Regions from separate parts of the Streptomyces sp. NPDC002698 genome, predicted to be linked through region 2. Evidence: predicted binding sites of a transcription regulator. Region 2 holds the regulator's gene; the other holds the start of a gene.
What was found. Region 2 encodes HspR, which represses chaperone genes until heat shock. Its sites were predicted from a motif close to TTGAGNNNNNNNNNCTCAA; they were not measured.

Region 1: the regulator HspR is predicted to act here: its motif matches at 4,048-4,066, upstream of lon (endopeptidase La).

The regions. Positions count from the first base shown of each region.
Region 1 covers NZ_JBIAQM010000001.1:371,377-378,570, reverse strand. The annotation lists gene ACFYW9_RS01655 (MarR family transcriptional regulator) at 1-342, opposite strand, end outside; gene ACFYW9_RS01650 (lysozyme) at 639-1,457, shown strand; gene lon (endopeptidase La) at 1,611-4,025, opposite strand; gene ACFYW9_RS01640 (hypothetical protein) at 4,217-4,495, shown strand; gene ACFYW9_RS01635 (spermidine synthase) at 4,994-5,671, shown strand; gene ACFYW9_RS01630 (response regulator transcription factor) at 5,785-6,522, shown strand; gene ACFYW9_RS01625 (HAMP domain-containing sensor histidine kinase) at 6,585-7,194, shown strand, end outside.
Region 2 covers NZ_JBIAQM010000006.1:253,018-260,211, reverse strand. The annotation lists gene ACFYW9_RS12075 (heterodisulfide reductase-related iron-sulfur binding cluster) at 1-529, opposite strand, end outside; gene ACFYW9_RS12070 (undecaprenyl/decaprenyl-phosphate alpha-N-acetylglucosaminyl 1-phosphate transferase) at 796-1,911, shown strand; gene dnaK (molecular chaperone DnaK) at 2,059-3,903, shown strand; gene grpE (nucleotide exchange factor GrpE) at 3,900-4,559, shown strand; gene dnaJ (molecular chaperone DnaJ) at 4,593-5,780, shown strand; gene ACFYW9_RS12050 (heat shock protein transcriptional repressor HspR) at 5,788-6,240, shown strand; gene ACFYW9_RS12045 (sugar ABC transporter substrate-binding protein) at 6,943-7,194, shown strand, end outside.

The DNA.
Region 1 (7,194 bases), on a different contig from region 2:
GTCGGGTTCGCGCGCGACCAGGCCCAGCTCCTCCAGGGCGCGCAGCTGCCGGGACATCGTGGCCTTGCCGACGCCGATGTAGGCGGCGAGTTCCGTGGCGCGCTGGCGGCCGCACTCCTCCAGACGGACGAGGAGCCCGTACGCGGCGGACTCCAGGTCCGGATGCACCTCGCGGGCCATCTCCCCCTGGTTGGCGCGGGCGCGGCGCAGAAACACGGTCAACTCGCGTTCCAGGGAAAGGAACTCGCGCTCCACACCGCCGTGCGCCGCGGGCCGGTCCACACCATTTCCCGACACGCCGGATTCGACCGGACGTCCGCCGTCGTTTCCGCCCTCGTGCACGTCAGCACCCCTGACCCGGTTTCCCGATCCTGAAAGTTTCTGCCGGAACTCGCCGTTGCCGCAGCTCCGCCAGTATTTCGCAGGCGTAGACCAACGGCAGCCCCCGGCCCCTCTTCCCACACCGTCGTCTACGTGCGTAGCTTCTTTATCAGACACCCTTTACTGGCATGCGCACGCCACTCCCAGGTCGAGACGGCCTGATCCCCCCGGGGCACGCATGCCCGCGCTTTCCCCCCACCGAGCTCCCCCGAGCTCCCCCGGGCTCCGGAGCTCCATCGCCCTTCGGAGGCACGCACATGTCCGTGCACGGATCCGGAACGGCCCGCCGCCTGCGAGTGCTCGCGGCAGGAACCCTGCTCGCCGCCTTCTCCCTCCTCTCCACCCTCCCTTCCTCCGCCGCCGACACCCCCGCCCGCGGCTCCGCCCGGATGGGCATGGGGGTCATCGGCCACGACGGCCAGGACGGCACGCCGTCCACCGGTGACGCCACCCAGACAGAAGGTGTGGACGTGGCCGGCTACCAGGGCAACGTCGCCTGGTCGACGCTGTGGAACAGCGGGGTCAGGTGGGCCTACACCAAGGCGAGCGAGGGGACGTACTACACGAACCCGTACTTCGCCCAGCAGTACAACGGCGCGTACAACATCGGCATGATCCGCGGGTCGTACCACTTCGCGACCCCGGACACCACGACCGGTGCCGCCCAGGCCAACTACTTCGTCGACCACGGCGGCGGCTGGTCGGGCGACGGCAGGACGCTGCCCGGCACCCTCGACATCGAGTGGAACCCGTACGGGGCCGCCTGCTACGGCAAGACGCAGAGCGCGATGGTCAGCTGGATCAGCAGCTTCCTCACCCAGTACAGGGCCAGAACGGGCCGTGACGCGGTGATCTACACGGCCGCGAGCTGGTGGACCCAGTGCACCGGCAACTACAGCGGCTTCGCGTCCGCCCATCCCCTGTGGATCGCGCGGTACGCCTCCGATCCGGGGACGCTCCCGGCGGGCTGGGGCTTCTACACGATGTGGCAGTACACGTCGTCGGGCCCGACGGTCGGGGACCACGACAAGTTCAACGGTGCGCTCGACCGGGTGCAGGCACTGGCCAACGGCTGACAGACACCTGACGTACAGCAGGACAGCAGGACAGCCGGCGTACGGCGAAGGCGCCCGACGCTCTTCGACTTGGCGCTCGACGCATGGCGCATGGCACGGCGAAGGCCCGGGCCTCCCTCACGGGACCCGGGCCTTCCCTTCCGGCAGCGTCCGTCACGCCGCTACCGGAACCTCCGGCACCGCGCCGTTCGTCGCCGGCGCCAGTGCCAGCTCCAGGACCTGGCGGACGTCCGTGACGGTGTGGACGTCGAGCTTCTCCAGGACCTCGGCCGGGACGTCGTCCAGATCGGCCTCGTTGCGCTTGGGGATGATCACGGTCGTGACACCCGCCCGGTGCGCGGCGAGCAGCTTCTGCTTCACCCCGCCGATCGGCAGGACCCGGCCGGTCAGCGAGACCTCACCGGTCATGGCCACATCGGTGCGGACCAGCCGGCCCGACAGCAGCGACGCCAGGGCGGTCGTCATCGTGACGCCCGCGCTCGGGCCGTCCTTGGGGACCGCGCCCGCCGGGAAGTGGATGTGCGCGCCCCGGTCCTTCAGGTCGCCGACGGGGAGTTCGAGCTCCGCGCCGTGCGAGCGCAGGAAGGAGAGCGCGATCTGCGCCGACTCCTTCATCACGTCCCCGAGCTGGCCGGTGAGGGTCAGACCGGCCGCGCCCGTCTCCGGGTCGGCCAGCGACGCCTCCACATAGAGGACGTCACCGCCCGCGCCGGTGACCGCGAGACCCGTGGCGACGCCGGGCACCGCCGTACGGCGCTCGGCCGGGTCCTGCGCCGACTCGGGCACGTGGTGCGGGCGCCCGATGAGCTCGCGCAGATCGGTGTCGGTCACCGTGAACGGCAGCTCCCTGCGGCCCAGTTCGTGCTGGGCCGCCACCTTGCGCAGCAGCCGGGCGATGCCCCGCTCCAGGTTCCGTACGCCCGCCTCCCGGGTGTACTCCCCCGCGAGCTTGCGCAGCGCGCTCTCGTCGAGGACGACCTCGTCCTTCTCCAGGCCCGCCCGCTCCAGCTGACGCGGCAGCAGGTGGTCCCGGGCGATGACGACCTTCTCGTCCTCGGTGTAGCCGTCCAGGCGGACCAGCTCCATACGGTCGAGCAGGGCCTCCGGGATGGCCTCCAGGACGTTGGCCGTGGCGAGGAACACGACGTCGGAGAGGTCGAGTTCGACCTCCAGGTAGTGGTCGCGGAAGGTGTGGTTCTGCGCCGGGTCGAGGACTTCGAGCAGCGCCGCCGCCGGGTCGCCCCGGAAGTCGGAGCCGACCTTGTCGATCTCGTCGAGCAGGACCACCGGGTTCATCGACCCGGCCTCCTTGATGGCGCGCACGATCCGGCCGGGCAGCGCGCCGACGTACGTACGGCGGTGTCCGCGGATCTCGGCCTCGTCCCGGACGCCGCCGAGGGCGACGCGGACGAACTTGCGGCCCATCGCGTGCGCGACGGACTCGCCGAGCGAGGTCTTGCCGACGCCGGGCGGGCCGACGAGCGCGAGCACGGCGCCGCCGCGCCGGCCGCCGACGACTCCGAGACCGCGCTCGGAGCGCCGCTTGCGCACGGCGAGGTACTCGGTGATGCGCTCCTTCACGTCGTCCAGACCGGCGTGCTCGGCGTCGAGCACGGCCTGGGCGCCCCGGATGTCGTACGCGTCCTCGGTCCGTTCGTTCCACGGCAGCTCCAGGACGGTGTCGAGCCAGGTCCGGATCCAGCTGCCCTCGGGCGACTGGTCACTGGACCGCTCCAGCTTCTCGACCTCCTTGAGGGCGGCCTCGCGGACGCTCTCGGGAAGGTCGGCGGCCTCGACCCGGGCGCGGTAGTCGTCGGACTCGTCCTCGCCGTCCTCTCCCTTGAGGTCGCGCAGTTCCTTGCGTACGGCTTCCAGCTGGCGCCTCAGCAGGAACTCGCGCTGCTGCTTGTCGACGCCCTCCTGGACGTCCTTGGCGATGGACTCGGCGACGTCCTGCTCGGCGAGGTGCTCGCGGAGCTGTTCGGTGGCGAGCTTCAGCCGGGCCACCGGGTCGGCGGTCTCCAGCAGCTCGACCTTCTGTTCCACGGAGAGGAACGGTGAGTAACCGGCATTGTCGGCGAGGGCGGAGACGTCGTCGATCTGCTGCACCCGGTCCACGACCTGCCAGGCGGCGCGCTTGCGCAGCCAGCTCGTGGCCAGGGCCTTGTATTCCTTCACCAGGTCGGTGACCCGGCCGGGCAGCGGGTCGGGCACGGTCTCCTCGACCCGGGTGCCCTCGACCCACAGTGCCGCGCCGGGACCCGTGGTCCCCGCGCCCACCCTCACGCGCCCACGCCCTCGGATCAGCGCGCCCGGGTCACCGTCGGCCAGCCGGCCGACCTGCTCGACCGTGCCGAGCACACCGGTGCTCGCGTAGGTCCCGTCGATGCGTGGCACCAGGAGTACCTGAGGCTTTCCCGGCGTTGAACGGGCGGCGGCCTGAGCGGCCTCCACCGCGGCCCGCACATCGGGGTCGTTCAGATCCAGCGGAACCACCATTCCGGGCAGCACTACCTCGTCGTCGAGCGGCAGCACGGGCAGAGTGAGTGATGCGGACGTCGAAGCCATGATCTCCCCTTCGGCAGTCAAGTTGAGCTATGCCGACTCAATGCACGGGGACTCCGCAATGTTCCCCGGAGGCCGTTCGCTGTGAGCGATCGCTTGCGAACCCGGTGCGGGCGTCCCGGCCCCTGGACTCCGGGGCCTCGCGGGCCGTCCCCGGGATGCGAGGTGGCCACCGGCCTCGGATGGTTGGAGTCATGAACCATCACCTCGCCCAGAACAAGATCGAAATCGACACCCGGCTCGTCACGGCCGGCGCCGTGCTCACCGCGGCCGGTGCCCTGGTGGCGTGCACCGGCATGGTCATCGCCGCCGCCGCCGTGTTCGCCGCGGGCCGGCGCATGCTCCGCGCCATGGATGTGCCTCCCTCGCAGGTGGCGGCCATGAAGTGGCGGCAGGCCAAGGAGGCCTCCCTGGCGGGCGCGCAGGCCTGGCAGTCCGCGTCCGACGCCCAGAACGGGGCGCCCCACCGTTGACCGGGCGCCCCGTCGTCCCTCCTATGGCTCAACGGGTCGCTTCCTGTCCGCGAGGGGACGGACGAAGAGGCCCGTGAGCCGCCCGGGCAGTGGCCGGCGGACGGCCGCCCGGGCAGTGGCCGGCGGACGGCCGCCCGGGCAGTGGCCGGCGGACGGCCGCTCGGGCAGTGGCCGGTGGATGCGAAAACTCGGCCGGTGAGAGTGGAGGCCCAGCCGACGGAGGGTGGAGACCCTGCCGGCGAGGGCGGAAGCCCAGCCGACGGAGGGTGGAGGCCCAGCCGGTGAGGGTGGAAGCCCGGGTCGGCGTGGCTGGACGCCCAGCCGGTGAGGGCGGAGGCCCGGGTCGGCGGTCGCCGAGGGGTCGCCTGGGCCGTGCCCGAGGCTTCCGGACCGCGCCGCGTCAACCTCGCGGTGCCCGCCGTCACCCCGTCACGCCATCCCCCCGTTCCTCGGCGAATTCCCGCGACCCGTACAGGTGAAAATGCCAGGATGGCGGCCATGACCGCCTCGTACGAGACTCCCGAAGTCATCGACCGCCGTCAGAGCCCGTACGGCGAGGTCGTGCTGCGGCGCCACGGAGCACTGCTCCAGATCATCGCCAACGGGTGTTTCCTGATGGACACGTCCGACGGGCGTTCCGAGCGGCTGCTCATGGACGCGGCGTACGACGCGCTGGACGGGCGCCCGGAACCGAGCGTGCTGATCGGGGGGCTCGGCGTCGGGTTCTCGCTGGCGCACGCCGCGGCCGACCGCCGCTGGGGACGCATCACCGTTGTCGAGCGCGAACGGGCCGTCATCGACTGGCACCGGGGCGGCCCGCTCGCCGCGCTGTCCGCCGAGGCGCTCGCCGATCCGCGCACCGACATCGTCGAGAGGGACCTCGTCGACTACGTCAATGAGATCTCCGACACGTTCGACGCCCTGTGCCTCGACATCGACAACGGACCCGGCTGGACGGTCACCGAAGGCAACGCGGGACTGTACGGTGCGTCCGGACTGGCAAGCTGCGCAAGGGCGTTGAGGCCTGGCGGCGTCCTCGCCGTATGGTCGGCGCAGCCCTCTCCGGAATTTGAAGTTACCTTGCGGAATGCCGGATTCCGACGGGTCCGTACCGAAGTGATCCCCGTTGCCCGGGGCGTTCCCGACGTGGTGCATCTCGCGGTGAGGCCTGGATAGCCGAGGCGCACCCACTGCCCGTACCCTGCTTGCCTGGCGCGGATCATTCAAGCGTCAAGCGCAGTCATGGGATCACCCCACGGATTCCGGAAAGCACACTTCAGGGGCGGGCGATGGAGCAGACACACACCTCCCAGAACGGTACGGCGGCGACCCCGGGCGCTCAGCGCCGGGTTTTGGTCGTCGAGGACGACCCCACGATCGTCGACGCCATCGCGGCCCGTCTGCGAGCCGAGGGATTCCTCGTGCAAACCGCGGGCGACGGCCCGGCCGCCGTCGACACCGCCGAGGCATGGCAGCCCGATCTGCTGATCCTCGACATCATGCTGCCCGGCTTCGACGGTCTGGAGGTCTGCCGGCGTGTGCAGGCCGCCCGCCCGGTGCCGGTGCTGATGCTCACCGCGCGCGACGACGAGACCGACATGCTGGTCGGGCTCGGAGTCGGCGCCGACGACTACATGACCAAGCCGTTCTCGATGCGCGAGCTCGCGGCCCGGGTGCACGTCCTGCTCCGCAGGGTCGAGCGCGCGGTCGTCGCGGCCTCCACTCCGCGCAGCGGCATCCTGCGGCTCGGCGAGCTGGAGATCGACCACGCGCAGCGCCGGGTGCGGGTCCGCAGTGAGGACGTACACCTCACTCCGACCGAGTTCGACCTGCTGGTCTGCCTCGCGAACACCCCGCGTGCCGTACTCTCGCGCGAGCAGCTGCTCGCCGAGGTGTGGGACTGGGCGGACGCCTCCGGTACCCGGACCGTCGACAGCCACATCAAGGCGCTGCGCCGCAAGATCGGTGCCGAGCGGATCCGTACGGTGCACGGCGTCGGCTACGCGCTGGAGACCCCGACTCCCTGAGCCGGGACTCCGCAGGAGGGTCGGGACCCGGGCGACCGGGACCCGGGTGAGGGGCTGATGTGATGAGCGGACCCGGAGAGCGGGGACGCGGGCTCGGCGAGCGCGCGTCCGGTGAGCGCAGGAGCTCGGGCTCCTGGGGCGAGGTGCGACCCTTCTCCATCAAGACGAAGCTGGGCGCGCTGGTCGTCATCTCCGTGCTCATCACCACCGGTCTGTCGATGATCGCGGTGCACACCAAGACGGAGCTCCGCTTCATCACGGTGTTCTCGATGATCGCCACCCTGCTGATCACGCAGTTCGTCGCGCACTCGCTCACCGCGCCGCTGGACGAGATGAACGCGGTGGCCCGCTCGATCTGGCACGGGGACTACACCCGCCGGGTGCGGGACGACCGGCGCGACGAGCTGGGCGACCTGGCCCAGACGATCAACCTCATGGCCGACGAGCTGGAGGCCCAGGACCGTCAGCGCAAGGAGCTCGTGGCGAATGTCTCGCACGAGCTGCGGACCCCCATCGCGGGTCTGCGCGCGGTCCTGGAGAACGTCGTGGACGGCGTCTCGGCCGCCGATCCCGAGACGATGCGCACCGCGCTGAAGCAGACGGAGCGCCTGGGGCGGCTGGTGGAGACCCTTCTCGACCTGTCCCGGCTGGACAACGGCGTCGTACCGCTGC
Region 2 (7,194 bases):
CGCCTTCGAGACCGCGCAGCACGTAGATGGCGAGGCCGATGGTGAGGATGACGTACTCGACGAAGTACGCCTGGCCGGCCTTGGAACCCGCGAAGCGGGACTTGCGGCCCGGGCGGGACGGCAGGCTCAGCAGGCGGATCACGATGAGCACGGCGATGCCGAGGATCGTCATCACGCCGATGAACTCGATGTACAGCTCGAACGGCAGGAAGCCGCCGATGACCGGCAGCGTCCAGTCGGCCTGGAAGAGCTGGCCGAAGGCCTGGGCGAGGGTCGGCGGCAGAGTCAGGAAGCCGATCGCCACGAACCAGTGGGCGAAGCCCACGATGCCCCAGCGGTTCATCCGTGTGTGGCCGAGGAACTCCTTGACCAGCGTCACGCTGCGCGCGTAGGGGTTGTCGGTCCGGGTACCGGCCGGGACCGGCTGGCCCAGCTTGAAGTACCGGACGAACTGACCGATGGCGCGTGCGAGCAGCGCAACGCCGACCACGGTCAGGACCAGCGACACAATGATCGCGGCGAGTTGCATTCGGGGGCTCCTCGGGCCTGCGAGGTGTTGCTTCGAGGGTGACCTCGAAGGTGATTACTAAGCGGTAACTTATGTAGTCCGTCTGAGACTACCCACTTCCTCCGCCGCACTGTAGTCAGAGGTGCGGTGATCTGCGTCGCTGAGGGAAGCCTGAGTGGGCGCCCGGGACGCGGGCACGAGGTGTGCTTCGCCCGGGGTCGGCAGGACACGTAAACCCGATCGTGTTATTCACCCAATACTGTGACAATTACCCCTAAATTGGCGACGTGCTGTATGGAATCACGGCCGCCACCGCCGCTCTGCTCCTGACCGCCACGCTCACCGCGCTGCTGCGGTCGTTCTCCCTGCGCCTCGGCCCGGACGGAGGGAGGGGACTTCCCGCGCGCCGGGCGAAACCGCGGGCCCCCGGAAGAGGGAGGCCGGTTCCGCTCCTCGGCGGGGTCGCCGTGGCCGGCGTGACGGCGCTCGTCGGCTGGGCCGGGGACTGGACCGGTGCCGCCCCGCTCGGGCCGGAGGCCGGTCGGCTGCTGGTCGCCGGGATCGCGGTCGCCCTGCTCGGCCTGGCCGCCGATCTGCTGCCCGTGCCCCCGGTGGTGTGCGGGGCGGGCGTCGCCGTCGCCGCCGCGCTGACCGTCCCCTACGACGAACTCGGTGTGCCGGCCGGAGTGCTGGCGGTGGGCTGGATCGTCCTCGTCACGCAGGGCTTCCGTTCGCTGGACCACGCCGACGGGGTGATGGGGACGGTCGGCGTCATCACGGCGTTCGCCCTCGGCGCGTGCGCGGCCGCCGAACTCATGGACGGGCTCGCGGCGCTGCTCAGCGTGCTGGCCGCCGCCCTCACCGGCTTCCTGATGCACGGATGGCCGCCCGCCAGGATCGCGCCGGGGCGGTGCGGGTCACTGTTCACCGGCTTCGTCCTGGCCGCGGCGGTCGTGCCGGTGCACGCGGAGCGGCCCGCCGGGACCGGCCTCGGCGCCGCCTTCGCGCTGACGGCCGTGGCCGGCGCGGACGCCGTCCTCGTCCTGGTGTCGCGGCGGCGGGCGGGGCGGCCGCTGCTGCGACCGGCGCCGGACCATCTGGTGCACCGGCTGCGGCAGGCGGGGCTCACCCGTCAGGGGGTCATGGTCGTGACGGGTCTCGCGGCGTTCGCGGCTGCGCTCGTGGGGCTGTGCATCGACCTCGGATGGCTGGGGGCGGGGGCCGCCTGGTGGGTGGCGGGCGCGGTGGCCGCTGTCGCGGTCGTGGGCGCCGTACGTCCCGGGGTCCGCCCGCGCCGTGCCCGTCCGCATGCGATTCCCGCCCCCGGGCGCCCCGTCCCGAGGCCGCTGAGGCGTCCGGGGCGCCCCCGTCCGGAGGCTACGGGTGCAGTAAAGGTGCACTGACTCTACGAGAAAACCGCAGTTCAGAGGCTCCATGCGTGTAAGGAGCGGATAAGAGTTGAGCCCCCATGACTCAGGTCTGTTGACCGAGAGGCGGACGTCGTGCACACTTGAGTCCGTTCCACTCAAGTCATTGCTGGAGGAATTGAAATGGCACGTGCGGTCGGCATCGACCTGGGCACGACTAACTCCGTCGTCAGCGTTCTCGAAGGCGGCGAGCCCACCGTCATCACCAACGCCGAAGGCGCCAGGACCACGCCGTCCGTCGTCGCCTTCGCGAAGAACGGCGAGGTGCTCGTCGGCGAGGTCGCCAAGCGCCAGGCGGTCACGAACGTGGACCGGACCATCCGTTCGGTGAAGCGCCACATGGGCACGGACTGGAAGATCGAGCTCGACGGCAAGAGCTTCAACCCGCAGCAGATGAGCGCCTTCATCCTGCAGAAGCTGAAGCGCGACGCCGAGGCGTACCTGGGTGAGAAGGTGGCCGACGCGGTCATCACCGTCCCCGCGTACTTCAACGACTCCGAGCGTCAGGCGACGAAGGAAGCCGGTGAGATCGCCGGTCTCAACGTCCTTCGTATCGTCAACGAGCCGACCGCCGCCGCCCTGGCGTACGGCCTCGACAAGGACGACCAGACGATCCTCGTCTTCGACCTCGGTGGCGGCACCTTCGACGTGTCCCTCCTGGAGATCGGCGACGGCGTCGTCGAGGTGAAGGCCACCAACGGTGACAACCACCTCGGTGGTGACGACTGGGACCAGCGCGTCGTCGACTACCTGGTGCAGCAGTTCCGCTCCGGTCACGGTGTGGACCTCGCCAAGGACAAGATGGCGCTCCAGCGTCTGCGCGAGGCCGCCGAGAAGGCCAAGATCGAGCTGTCCTCGTCCACCGAGACCTCGATCAACCTGCCCTACATCACGGCTTCCGCCGAGGGCCCGCTGCACCTGGACGAGAAGCTCACGCGCGCCCAGTTCCAGCAGCTGACCGCCGACCTCCTGGAGCGCTGCAAGACGCCGTTCCACAACGTCATCAAGGACGCCGGCATCCAGCTGTCCGAGATCGACCACGTCGTTCTCGTCGGTGGCTCCACCCGTATGCCCGCCGTCGCCGAGCTCGTCAAGGAGCTGACCGGCGGCAACGAGGCCAACAAGGGTGTGAACCCGGACGAGGTCGTCGCCATCGGCGCCGCCCTCCAGGCCGGTGTCCTCAAGGGTGAGGTCAAGGACGTCCTGCTCCTCGACGTGACCCCGCTGTCCCTCGGTATCGAGACCAAGGGAGGGATCATGACCAAGCTCATCGAGCGCAACACCACGATCCCGACCAAGCGCTCCGAGATCTTCACGACGGCCGAGGACAACCAGCCGTCCGTCCAGATCCAGGTCTACCAGGGCGAGCGCGAGATCGCGGCGTACAACAAGAAGCTCGGCATGTTCGAGCTGACCGGTCTGCCGCCGGCCCCGCGCGGTGTCCCGCAGATCGAGGTCGCCTTCGACATCGACGCCAACGGCATCATGCACGTGACCGCGAAGGACCTCGGCACGGGCAAGGAGCAGAAGATGACCGTCACCGGCGGCTCCTCGCTGCCGAGGGACGAGGTCGACCGCATGCGCCAGGAGGCCGAGAAGTACGCGGACGAGGACCACGCCCGCCGCGAGGCCGCCGAGACCCGCAACCAGGGCGAGCAGCTCGTCTACCAGACCGAGAAGTTCCTCAAGGACAACGAGGACAAGGTCCCCGGCGAGATCAAGACCGAGGTCGAGGCCTCCGTCGAGGAGCTGAAGGCCGCGCTCAAGGGCGAGGACAGCGCCGAGATCCGCACCGCCACGGAGAAGGTCGCCGCGGTCTCGCAGAAGCTCGGCCAGGCCATGTACGCCGACGCCCAGGCTTCCCAGGCCGCGGGCGGCGACGCCCACGGCGCCGAGGCCCCGAAGGCCGACGACGACGTCGTCGACGCCGAGATCGTCGACGAGGACCGCCGGGACGGTGCCGCGTGACGGAGGAGACCCCGGGCTTCGAAGAGCAGCCCGACGTCCCTTCCGGCGCCACCTCTGACGACGCCGAGCCGCAGTCCGCCACCCCCTCTGCGGAGGGGGCGGCGGCCCCGGACGGGGACGCAGCAGCACAGTTGACCGGCCTGACGGCCCAGCTGGACCAGGCGCGCATGGCAGTGACCGAGCGCACCGCGGACCTCCAGCGGCTCCAGGCCGAGTTCCAGAACTACCGCCGCCGTGTCGAGCGCGACCGGATCGCGGTCAGGGAGGTCGCCGTGGCGAGCCTCCTGACCGAACTCCTGCCCGTGCTCGACGACATCGGCCGCGCGCGGGACCACGGCGAGCTCGTCGGCGGATTCAAGTCCGTCGCCGAATCGCTGGAGACCGTCGCGGCGAAGATGGGGCTCCAGCAGTTCGGCAAGGAGGGCGAGCCCTTCGACCCGACGATCCACGAGGCACTGATGCACTCGTACGCGCCGGACGTCACGGAGACGACGTGCGTGGCGATTCTGCAGCCGGGGTATCGCTTCGGCGAACGCACCATCCGCCCCGCGCGGGTGGCCGTCGCCGAGCCGCAGCCCGGGGCGCAGCCGGTCAAGGCCGAGGATCAGGCCGAGTCGGCTGAGGACAAGGAGAGCGGTGGCCCGGACGAGGGCTGAGCTTGAACGGACGAGGAAGGAGGGACGTCGGGGATGAGCACCAAGGACTTCATCGAGAAGGACTTCTACAAGGTCCTCGGCGTCCCCAAGGACGCCACCGAGGCCGAGATCAAGAAGGCGTACCGGAAGCTCGCCCGCGAGTTCCACCCGGACGCCAACAAGGGCAACGTCAAGGCCGAGGAGCGCTTCAAGGAGATCTCCGAGGCGAACGACGTGCTCGGCGACCCCAAGAAGCGCAAGGAGTACGACGAGGCACGCGCCCTCTTCGGCAGCGGTGGCTTCCGGCCGGGTCCCGGCGCGGGCGGCGGCAACTTCAACTTCGACCTGGGCGACCTCTTCGGAGGCGGTGCCCAGGGCCAGGGAGCGGGAGGAGCCGGCGGCTTCGGCGGCGGCATAGGTGACGTCTTCGGGGGCCTGTTCAACCGCGGCGGCCCCGCCACGGGCACGCGTACGCAGCCCAGGCGCGGCCAGGACATCGACACCGAGGTCACGCTCTCCTTCACGGAGGCGGTGGACGGCGCGACCGTTCCGCTGCGCATGACCTCGCAGGCACCCTGCAAGGCCTGTTCGGGAACCGGCGACAAGAACGGCACACCGCGCGTGTGCCCGACCTGCGTCGGCACCGGCCAGGTGGCGCGGGGTTCGGGCGGCGGGTTCTCGCTCACGGACCCCTGCCCGGACTGCAAGGGCCGCGGCCTGATCGCGGAGCACCCCTGCATGGAGTGCGCGGGCAGCGGGCGGGCCAAGTCGTCCCGCACGATGCAGGTCCGCATTCCCGCGGGGGTCAGCGACAACCAGCGGATCCGGCTGCGGGGCAAGGGCGCGCCGGGCGAGCGGGGCGGCCCGGCCGGTGACCTGTACGTCACCGTCCATGTGGACGCCCACCCGGTCTTCGGCCGCAAGGACGACAACCTCACCGTCACCGTGCCCGTCACCTTCGCGGAGGCGGCACTGGGCGGCGAGGTGAAGGTCCCGACGCTGGGCGGCCCCCCGGTGACCCTGAAGCTGCCGCCGGGCACGCCCAACGGACGGACCATGCGCGCCCGGGGCAGGGGTGCGGTCCGCAAGGACGGCACCCGGGGCGACCTCCTGGTCACCGTCGAGGTGGCGGTCCCCCAGGACCTGTCCGACAAGGCTCGTGACGCGCTCGAGGCGTATCGCGAGGCGACCGCGGGTGAGGATCCGCGGGCGGAGCTGTTCCAGGTCGCGAAGGGAGCATGACGGAGCCATGGACACGACCGGTCGTCGACGCAACCCCTATGAACTGACCGAGGAGACCCCGGTCTACGTCATCTCGGTGGCGGCCCAGCTCTCCGGACTGCACCCGCAGACCCTGCGTCAGTACGACCGGCTCGGTCTGGTCTCTCCCGACCGCACGGCCGGCCGGGGCCGCCGTTACTCGGCCCGCGACATCGAGCTGCTGCGCACCGTCCAGCAGTTGTCGCAGGACGAGGGCATCAACCTCGCCGGCATCAAGCGCATCATCGAGCTGGAGAACCAGGTGGCCGCGCTCCAGTCCCGTGTCGCGGAGCTGGAGTCGGCCCTCGACGGCGCCGCGGCCGCCATGCAGCAGCGCGAGGCCGCCGTACACGCCTCCTACCGGCGTGACCTGGTCCCGTACCAGGAGGTCCAGCAGACCAGCGCGCTGGTGGTGTGGCGTCCCAAGCGGGCGGCCGACTAGAACCCGGTCGCCCGGGCGGTACCGGACGAACGTGAAGGGCCCGGAGGTCATCACCTCCGGGCCCTTTCGCGCGCCCGCGTTTTCCGGCCGGAGCGGTGAGGTTGACCGTTTTTGACCGAGTGGCTGAAATGTTCCCCCTGAGGTCTGTTTTGCGCATGTCGTCCATATAAGCCCGATAGTGGGGGCTCGGGCTGCCCCTTTCGTCGAGCGCGAGGGGGCGGCGATAAGAGGTGTTCGCGGTGAAATGCCGTCAATGAAGCGGCGGTGTGCGCTTGGTCACTATGGGGGCGGCCGCGTGGGCCGCGCCGAGTGGTCCGCTCGTGGGGGTGGGCGCGGGGGCCGAGGTGGGGGCGCCTCGCGTGGGAGTGCCCTTGTCCATGTGTTCCTTCGAGTCTGACCGGTCGTCAACGGCGGTTAAAAACCGTCGGCGACCGCGACTCCTGTGAACGGACGTCGGATGTCCTTGTGAATGACAGAAGGTGAAGCTGAGGGGATCGGTCGATGGATGGGCGTAGTCTTTTCCCGTCGCGTTCACTTGTGGAACACGAAACGCCGTTGCCATCTCGTTAAGTGGTTACTCCTTGACGCTGAGGTGATCGCCGCGTTGGCTTTCAGCCACCTGGGTCGCAATGCTGCAACCTCGCCCGGAAGGCACCTGATGTGAAGACTCGTAACACCGGCCTCCGCCGTACCGTCATAGCCGTGGCGTCATCCGCCACGGCCCTCACCCTCGCCGGATGCGGCGTGGTCGACTTCGGTGGGAGTGGCAGCACGGCCAGCGCCACGAAGGGCGACGACATCACGGTCGGTCTGCTCCTTCCGGAGAAGGAGAACACCCGTTACGAGAAGTTCGACTACCCGATCATCCGGGAGCAGGTTCAGAAGCTCACCGAGAAGAAGGGTGACGTCCTCTACCTGAACGCTGAGCAGGACGCCGCCAAGCAGCTCCGCCAG